Regions from separate parts of the Gottfriedia sp. NPDC058432 genome, predicted to be linked through region 3. Evidence: riboswitches for the same ligand, from Rfam matches in the RefSeq annotation. Region 3 holds a riboswitch; each other region holds the start of a gene.

Region 1 (3,289 bases), on a different contig from region 3:
CCATTATATGACCTGGCCTTGTTACAACTAGGATAATACCTAAAGGCAATCCTATGATTGTGCCAAAAATAAATGACCCTAGTACAGTTAGAAATGTATCTTGAGTTGCCTGTAAAAACTGCGGCCAAAAGAATTCCCAATTAAGCTCCATTTAACTCAACCTCCCTTACATCTATCCCCTTTTCCGAAATAAATTTAATAGCTTTTGCGCTTTCCTCTTTTGTTCCTTCTAGTGCCACAAGCAAATTCCCATAAGGTCTTTCTTGTAGCTCTGTAATCGATCCATAAAGAATGTTTAAATGAATATCGAATTTTTTAAGAACCTCCGATAATAGTGGATTGGCTGCCTTTTCACCTAGGAAGACTAATTGATAATATTTCCCCTTTGATAATGTTTTCGATAACTTAGACGGCACCTCATTTTGTAATACAGTGTTAACAAAATTCTTTGTAATACTTTTTTGTGGATTCGTAAAAACGTCGTAAACATTACCTTCCTCGACAATTTCACCATCATCAATGACAGCCACTTTATCACATAAATCACGAATTACACTCATTTCATGGGTAATAAGAAAAATTGTAAGATTATAGGATTTATTTACCTTCCTTAAAAGCTCTAATACATTCTTTGTTGTTTCAGGGTCTAATGCAGATGTAGCTTCATCACATAGCAACAGATCTGGGTCTGTTACAAGTGCCCTTGCAATTCCAACTCTTTGCTTTTGTCCCCCCGATAAGTGCCCCGGAAATACATCTTGCTTCCCTGTCAGTCCAACAAATTCAATTAATTCCATTACCTTTTCCTGAACATCCCGTTTCTTCTTTCCTTCAAGGTATAGCGGCATTGCGATATTATCAAATACCGTTTTGGCTGAAAGTAGATTGAAGTGTTGGAATACGACACCAATTTTTCTACGTGTCTTACGTAACTCTTCATCATTTAATGTCATTAAGTTCAATCCATCTATCAGAACTGATCCTTCTGTTGGCTCTTCAAGTCTATTTAAACAACGAATCAATGTACTTTTTCCCGCTCCGGAAAAGCCAATGATTCCATAGATCTCACCTTTCTCAATTTTCATATTAATATTATTTAAAGCTTTAATTGGTGGCCTTCCAGGATAAACCTTGGAGACATTTTTAATCTCAATCAAATTTCTTCCTCCAATGCAAGTTATTCCAAACATTATAACTAAGTAAACACATTCGAAAACTAGGTTTTATAATTATATTTTCTCCTTTTTCTCCTATGGCAACTCATCAAAAAACCCCCCTTCTTATCCAATAAGACAGATAAGAAGAGGGGTTATAATATATAAGCCACTTTACTTCTTATCTTTCAAATCGCTTAAACGATTTGCAGGAATTAGCACGGTATTTGTTTCGAAACAACAAACCCGTTGCCGAGGTATCGTAGGGCCAGTCCCTCCACCTCTCTGGATAAGTAATAGAATTTATTAAGTTTTTAAATTATTGAGTTCATGTTATCTCTCTTTTTATAATACGTCAAGAATTATTTTTAAGTTTTTTAGAATAAATTGTGTTTTAAAATAGCATTTTTTTTATGAATAAGGTCTTAGGTCCTTTATATTCAAATCAAAAAAACCTATTCTATATTCCATTTGAAATAGGTCAATATACTTATTTTTTGAGTTTGTATAAGCATTTCATTTAAAAGAAGACCAAAAAAGCAGACAAGGCCTCCGATAAAAGAGAACCTGTCTGCTTAATTGAATCATACCTACCATAATGCAGGCTTTACTACCATGAACCATAGCATAACCATCAATAGAACGATGTAAATCCAGATGGATCGACGAAGCTTCTGAATTAGCATTTTCTGGTCATGGGTTGGTTCACTGAATTTCCGAATGGTCGGTGAAAAGGCTCTAGCTAGGAAAAATAATGAACTCACCAAAAGAAGAATCGTCATCACAATCCAAGATGTCTTCCACGACCAATGACCCACTAGTACCAACAAAACCCCTGATCCAACCAATACATGCCCAGCATGCTTTGCCAATCTGACAGCAAACCGGAATACATCCAAATAAATCTGTTGTATCGCAGACTTTGAGGTATGCAGCTTTTTGAGTATCGGAATCAATACAAAAAAAGGGCCAATCGATAGGATTACACTAGCAATATGTATATAAAGAAGAAATCTATACAGCATGAAAATTATTCTTGGATGAGACGGAACTCATGAACCCATACCCTCATTTTTGGCAACCAAGGCATCCCAGGGTGGATTGAAAGGATCGATTGTTTATACTCTTCTACTGTCGCATAGCCTTCTTGCTTAGCATCCTCATCTGTCAATTCACCAAGGGCTTGAGAATAAACTTTTTCAACAACATACTGATTATTTTGAAGGGTCATCACTTCCCCAACATCTGCATATCTTCCGTTTCGGCGAGTAGCAGTTTTTTGTCCTGCCAATACTTTTTCAACATCCTCTTGAAGCGTAACAAGGCGTTCAATTGTACATGTTTTTGGCGGTAAAGCATTCGTTTCATTCTGATTTGTCATCTAATTCATTCTCCATTTCAATTTAAATTTATCGTAAAGACTAAAAAAAAAAACGACTAGTTCCATTTTAATTAAATTAGTACAAAATTAGCAAATTTTTATGAAAGATATTTGAAACAGCAATAAGTTACACAAGCATAGCATAAAATAACACCCTTTAAAACCAACGTTGCCTCGATCTACTTTATTGGGTTCAGTCTAATCAAATATGTGCTTTTATCTTCCCTAAATATTCTCTTCTAAAATAAACTTAGATAGATTGATTGCTTTCGCATAATTCTTAGTTTCTATGTAGTTGTTATATAATTTTTCGACATATGTTTTAAAAACAACCATATTACTTACTGACTGGAAATAGATTAAGGCTGTCTTCTCCATAAAAATATAATACTGATCGAGTTTATCCTCTATAAGATAGATTAAAAGTCGGAATAATATTTTGAATAAACTGGAGTCCAATTTTTCTGCAATAGCTTTTCCTTCATTAGCTTTTTTAAGCAAATCATTTTTCTGTAGTAAATTCCCCAAAAAACTACTTTCCAAATAGTTATACAAGTATTTAACGTATTTATAAGAAGACCGATCTACCTTATCAAGTGTCACCTTAAATAATATTTGCGCGTTTTCAAAATCTTTTCTCTTTAAGTATAAATCTGCTAAGTTATTTTGCAGTAAGATTTTTCGATCAAGTGCATTCACTCTTTCAGAGGCTTCAATAAGGTTATGATATGATTCCAAAACTTCCTGAAAATCA
Region 2 (3,289 bases), on a different contig from region 3:
TAGTTTCGTTCCAAATTGCATGCTCATCACCCCAATGCATTTTCTAAGTCATTTAATAAATCATCAATATGTTCAATTCCCACTGATAAACGTAATGTATGGTCATCTAGACCAAGCTTTCTTTTAAATTCCTCTGGCATCTCTGAATGAGTTTGTGTATGTGGATACGTAATTAACGATTCGACTCCACCTAAACTTTCTGCGAATGTAATGACTTTTACGCTTCCTAAAACCTGTTCTACTAAACTTAAATCCTTCACTTTAAATGAAATCATTGCACCAAATCCAGTTGCCTGTTCTTTAATAATTGAATACCCTTTATGCGTTGGTAATCCTACATAATATACTTCAGTAACATTTGGATGATTTTCTAAAAACTTCGCAAGTACAATCGCATTTTTTTGACTGTATTCCATGCGTAAATGCAATGTTTTAATTCCTCTTAAGATTAACCAAGAGTCAAATGGAGCTAATGTTGCACCTGTTGATTTTTGATAATAGCGAATTCGTTCATTTGTATATTCTGAATTCGTTACGACGAAGCCAGCTAGTGTATCATTATGGCCACCTAAATACTTTGTTCCACTATGAACAACTACATCTGCCCCTAATTCAATTGGTCTAAAGAAATAAGGAGTTAAAAATGTATTATCGACAATTACAATAATATCTCGTTTTTTTGCAATCTCTACTACTCTTTTTAAATCAGTTACTTTCATCATTGGATTTGAAGGTGTCTCAATAAAAATTCCTTTTGTGTTCGGTTTAAGTGCATCAAGAATATGTTCAATTTCAGTCGTATCAACAAAATTATGCTCAAGTCCATATGGCGAATAAATTTCTTCGAATAAGCGATATGTACCACCATATAAATCATCTGAAACAATTAGGTGATCACCCTTTTTAAATAAGCTTAATACTGCAGTAACTGCTGCATTTCCTGTTGCGAATGCAACGCCATAATTTGCACTTTCTAATTTTGCAACAGTATTTTCGACTTCTTCTCGTGTTGGATTTTGTAATCTTGCATAATCATATCCAGTTGACTGATGTAGACCTGCATGCTTAAATGTAGCTGATTGATAAATTGGATAACTAATTGCACCAGTTAATGGATCATACCCTTTGCTACCATGAACAGCTACCGTTTCAATCGATTTTTTATTCGTGTTTAAAGCCTCTTTTGTGTTAGTCATTATAAATCCCCCATTTTAGTCAAATAAAAAAACCACTTCCTAAAAAATAAGAAGTGGTTATGTCTGAAAATAAACATATCGCTCTTATCTTCCAGGTTTTTCACCTGCAGGATTTAGCACTTTCTAGTATTTACTAGAGTTGCCGGGTTTCGTCGGGCCAGTCCCTCCACCGCTCTTGATAAGATTATTAAATTATATTGTTAGTATATTAAAAACTCTGATAATTATCAATCGTTTTTTTTGAATTATTTAATAATTAACTCTTACTTCCATTCTTCAGGTAATAAACTTTGATAAAGTGAACTCTTATATCGATCATCAATTAGTAATAAAGTCCCTTCATCTGATTCAGAACGGATAACTCTTCCACCCGCTTGCATTACTTTATTCATACCTGGAAAGACATATGCATAATAATACCCATTTTTTCCAACCGAATTAAAATGCTCCTTTAAAATATTTCTTTCTAAACAAATCTGTGGCAATCCTACACCCACTACTACGACACCGTTTAAGCGATCCCCCTTTAAATCGATCCCTTCAGAGAATATTCCACCTAATACAGCAAACCCAACCAAAGTTTCCTCATTTAGACTATCAAACTGTAAAAGGAACTCCTCTCGTTCAATTTCAGACATACCATTTTCTTGAACGATTGTCTTTATGTTAGGGTTTTTCTCTTTAAATAAATCAACACTTTGAATTAAATATTGATATGACGGATAAAAAACTAAATAATTACCTTTTCTTTTCGTAATTTCTTTATAGACAGAATCAATTAATCTTTCTAAATTTCTTTCACGATCTTGGTATCGAGTTGAAAGAGGATCAATTGTTACTTCCAGTTGTTCTCTATGAAAAGGAGAATCGATTGAAATTGTATAATCTCGACTTTGATCACCAAGCATATCTTGAAAATATTGTATTGGCGTTAAAGTAGCCGAAAAATAAATTGTAGAGCGAAATCTTTTTATGACGTCATTCACTACTTTAGAAGGATCAAGGCAAAATAACTTTAAATGTACTTCACTTTTATATAGTTCATAGTAGCATACATAATTTTCATCAAAAAACTCCGCAATTTTGACGAAGTTAAGTGACTCAAAATATGTATCAAGTAGAATTTGTTTATTTTCGTCCTCTTCCATTTCCTGTAATTTTATTTCTACGATTTCATTGAATGTATGTAGAAGTTCTAGTAAATCACCATCTATTTCCTTTGAAACTGGGGTTACAACGTCCTTCCATTTTTTTCTTAATTCAATAAATCGCTTATTTATTTCATTTATTATGTCATAAAGTTCATCTTTTAAATTTTTATATCTATTTTTCAACTCTAAAAATTTAGATTTGAATAGACTCGCAGAATACATTTCTCTTGCACGATCAACAAGATTATGAGCTTCATCAATTAATAAAACCGAACTTCGTTTATGTTCATCAAATAATCGTTTTAACGAAACTCTAGGATCAAAAATATAATTTACATCGCAAATAATCGCATCGGAAGAATTTAATAAATCTAAAGAGTATTCAAATGGACATACTGTATGTTTGCGGGCATATTCTTCTATTTTCTCCCTAGTTAACGATTTTTCCGATGAAAGAATATCAAGAACAGCATCATTTATTCGGTCATAATAACCATTAGCAAATTCACAATAATCCTTTTGACACATCGTCTCTTCTTTAAAACAGATTTTATCTTTTGCTGTAATCGTCGTACACTTTATACAAAGTCCTTCATCTGTCATTAGCTTAAATGCTTCTTCAGCAACAGTCCTAGTAATCGTCTTAGAAGTTAAGTAAAACATTCGATTTATACTATTCTCACCAATACTTTTAACTGTCGGAAAAATAGTCGAAACCGTTTTGCCAATTCCGGTTGGGGCTACCGCAAATAAATTATTACCTTCTTGAATTGTTTGATATACCGCACCTGCTAACTTTCTTTGACCTTTTCTAAAAGAAGGAAAGGGAAAATTTAATTCTTTTATTGTCTGATTCCTTGTTTCAATATGATCGTATTTCCATTTTGCAAAAGGATAATAAATTTCCAGCATTTTGTATAAGTAATTTGTTAATTCATCTTT
Region 3 (3,289 bases):
TGAGTAGTTTCAATGTTGTTTAAATCACCTTCAAGTGCAGCGTGAACCATTGCTCTTGTGTAAGATAGATTCATACGTTTACCAACACCGTATTCTCCACCAGTCCAACCAGTGTTTACTAAGAATACATTTACATTATGCTTTTCAATTTTTTCACCAAGCATTTTTGCATATTCTACAGCTGGAAGCGGTAAGAATGGTGATCCGAAACATGTTGAGAATGTTACTTGTGGAGAAGTAACACCACGCTCAGTACCTGCTAATTTACTAGTAAATCCACTTAAGAAGTGGTACATAGCTTGCTCTTTTGTTAATTTACTGATTGGAGGTAATACTCCAAATGCATCAGCAGTTAAAAAGATAATTGCATGTGGATGTCCAGCAACGCTTGGCTCAATGATATTTTGAATTGCTTGCATTGGGTATGCAGCACGAGTATTTTCTGTTAAAGTTGTATCATCATAGTCAGCTAAACGGCTATCAGGTTTAACAACTACATTTTCTAAAACTGTACCAAATTTAATTGCAGAGAAAATTTGTGGCTCTTTTTCAAATGTTAAATTGATACATTTAGCGTAGCAACCGCCTTCAATATTGAATACACCATTATCTGACCAGCCGTGCTCGTCATCACCGATTAGTTTACGGTCTGCATCTGCAGATAATGTAGTTTTACCAGTTCCTGAAAGTCCAAAGAATAATGCTACATCGCCTTCGCTACCAACGTTAGCAGAACAGTGCATTGGTAAAACATTATTTTGTGGTAATAGGAAATTCATGATTGAGAAAATAGATTTTTTCATTTCTCCAGCATATTCCGTACCACCAATTAAGATTATTTTCTTTTCAAATGATACAATAACAAATGCCTCTGAATTTGTTCCATCAACTACAGGGTCTGCTTTAAATGTCGGAGCCGAAACAATTGTAAACTCTGCTTCATGTGTTGTAAGTTCTTGCTCAGTTGGGCGAATAAATAATTGATGAGCAAATAAGTTGTGCCATGCAAATTCGTTAATTACTTGGATAGGTAAACGATACTCAGTATCTGCACCAGCAAATCCTTTAAATAAGAATAATTCGTTACGATCTTTTAAGTAGTTAAGTACTTTGCTATATAATTTTTCGAATACGTCAGCAGAGATTGGTTGATTTACTGAACCCCAATCGATTAAATTTTCAACAGATGCCTCTTGAACAATAAATTTATCTTTAGGTGAACGTCCAGTATATTTGCCTGTTGAAACGCTAACTGCTCCCGTTGACGTTAAAATTCCTTCTTGTCTTGTTAGGACTTTTTCAACTAACTCAGAAACGCTTAGTTGGTTATACATTTGATTACTAGTAAGTAATTCGTTTAATTCAAAGTTTACATCAACTGTCTTCATATACTAATACCATCCTTTAAATATAATTTGTCTGCCATGTAGGTATCTCGATAAATAGTATAACACATTTATTTTAATAGTGTATACTATTAGTTGGCAAAATGTGTTATGAATTTGATTAAAAAATAAATTTGAGCAAAATTTACTTATTAAATGAAGTAAGTTATTTAAATGTAAGTATAATAATTAGTAATTTCCCATTAAATAGAAATGAATGTAGGGATAAAGTTATTGTAGAATTATGTCTAAGTTATGATGAAAATTGTTGACAAGAAAGTGAAATTTTAATATGATACTTTTCATACGGATACTCTCTTATCCCGAGTAGGTGGAGGGATACAGGCCCTACGAAGCCCAGCAACCTCACTTTTAGTGAAAGGTGCTGAACCTGATGCAAGACTATTTTTTATGTCTTGGACGATAAGAGCGAAAGGCAAATACCAAGAACCCTTTCCTCAGGTAATATTTGATAAGAGGAAGGCTTTTTTTTTGCTCAAAACTTAAATACAGTGGCAATTTCGTAATTTACACTGAGTTATCTTTATCTTAAATGGGAAACATAGGAATAGGAACAAACTTTTTATTCTTATGTTGAGAAAAAAGAGATCCGTCAATTCAATTTAGGAGGGGACTCAATGTCACAACGTCGTTTATTTACTTCAGAATCAGTTACAGAAGGACATCCAGATAAAATCTGTGACCAAATCTCAGATTCAATTCTTGATGCAATTTTAGCAAATGATCCGAATGCTCGTGTAGCAGCGGAAACTTCAGTTACAACAGGTTTAGTACTTGTTGCAGGTGAAATTACAACTTCTACTTATGTAGATATCCCAAAAATCGTTCGCGAAACAATCCGTGAAATCGGTTATGACCGTGCAAAATACGGATTTGATGCAGATACATGTGCAGTTTTAACTTCTATTGATGAGCAATCAGCAGATATCGCTTTAGGTGTAGACCAAGCATTAGAAGCTCGTGAAGGTAGCATGACAGATGAAGAAATTGAAGCAATCGGTGCAGGAGACCAAGGTTTAATGTTCGGTTTTGCTGTTAATGAAACACCTGAATTAATGCCACTTCCAATTTCATTATCTCACAAAATTGCACGCCGTTTAACTGAAGTTAGAAAAAATGAAACAGTTTCTTACTTACGTCCAGACGGTAAAACTCAAGTAACAGTTGAGTATGATGAAAACAACAAACCAGTTCGTATTGATGCAATCGTTGTATCAACACAACATGGTCCAGAAGCTACTCAAGCTCAAATTGAAAATGATATTAAAGAACTTGTAATCAAACCAGTTGTACCAGCTGAGTTAATTGATGAAAACACAAAATTCTTTATCAACCCAACAGGTCGTTTCGTAATCGGTGGACCTCAAGGTGATGCAGGTTTAACAGGTCGTAAAATTATTGTTGATACTTACGGTGGATATGCTCGTCACGGTGGTGGCGCATTCTCTGGTAAAGATGCAACTAAAGTTGACCGTTCTGCTGCTTACGCTGCACGTTACGTTGCGAAAAACATCGTAGCTGCTGGCTTAGCTGATAAAGCTGAAGTTCAATTAGCATATGCAATTGGTGTAGCTAAACCAGTTTCAATCGCTATTGATACTTTTGGTACAGGTAAAGTTTCAGAAGAAAAATTAGTTGAAGTAATTCGCAACAACTTCGACCTACGTCCAGCTGGAATTATTAAAATGCTTGACCTACGTCGTCCAATTTACAAACAAACTGCTGCTTATGGTCACTTTGGCCGTACAGATATCGATCTTCCTTGGGAGCGTACTGACAAAGCAGAAGTTTTAAAAACTGAAGCAGGTCTATAATAAAATGATTAAGGCTGAATATGGCATATGCTATATTCAGTCTTTTTTGTTTAATTAGAATTACGAATT

What was found. A riboswitch is a leader RNA that binds a small molecule or an ion and turns the genes downstream of it on or off. The one in region 3 is predicted to bind S-adenosylmethionine.
Region 1: it holds a riboswitch for S-adenosylmethionine, as region 3 does, so the genes downstream of both, ACFWM3_RS13075 (methionine ABC transporter ATP-binding protein) here and metK (methionine adenosyltransferase) in region 3, are expected to answer to the same signal.
Region 2: it holds a riboswitch for S-adenosylmethionine, as region 3 does, so the genes downstream of both, ACFWM3_RS04275 (trans-sulfuration enzyme family protein) here and metK (methionine adenosyltransferase) in region 3, are expected to answer to the same signal.

What each region holds. Positions count from the first base shown of each region.
Region 1 covers NZ_JBHXLC010000011.1:70,157-73,445, forward strand. The annotation lists gene ACFWM3_RS13070 (methionine ABC transporter permease) at 1-151, opposite strand, end outside; gene ACFWM3_RS13075 (methionine ABC transporter ATP-binding protein) at 141-1,157, opposite strand; SAM riboswitch class I at 1,333-1,450, opposite strand; gene ACFWM3_RS13080 (hypothetical protein) at 1,745-2,179, opposite strand; gene ACFWM3_RS13085 (ASCH domain-containing protein) at 2,185-2,535, opposite strand; gene ACFWM3_RS13090 (helix-turn-helix domain-containing protein) at 2,761-3,289, opposite strand, start outside.
Region 2 covers NZ_JBHXLC010000003.1:23,903-27,191, forward strand. The annotation lists gene ACFWM3_RS04270 (trans-sulfuration enzyme family protein) at 1-21, opposite strand, end outside; gene ACFWM3_RS04275 (trans-sulfuration enzyme family protein) at 27-1,196, opposite strand; SAM riboswitch class I at 1,278-1,381, opposite strand; gene ACFWM3_RS04280 (ATP-dependent DNA helicase) at 1,460-3,289, opposite strand, start outside.
Region 3 covers NZ_JBHXLC010000001.1:31,927-35,215, forward strand. The annotation lists gene pckA (phosphoenolpyruvate carboxykinase (ATP)) at 1-1,388, opposite strand, end outside; SAM riboswitch class I at 1,701-1,815, shown strand; gene metK (methionine adenosyltransferase) at 2,024-3,220, shown strand.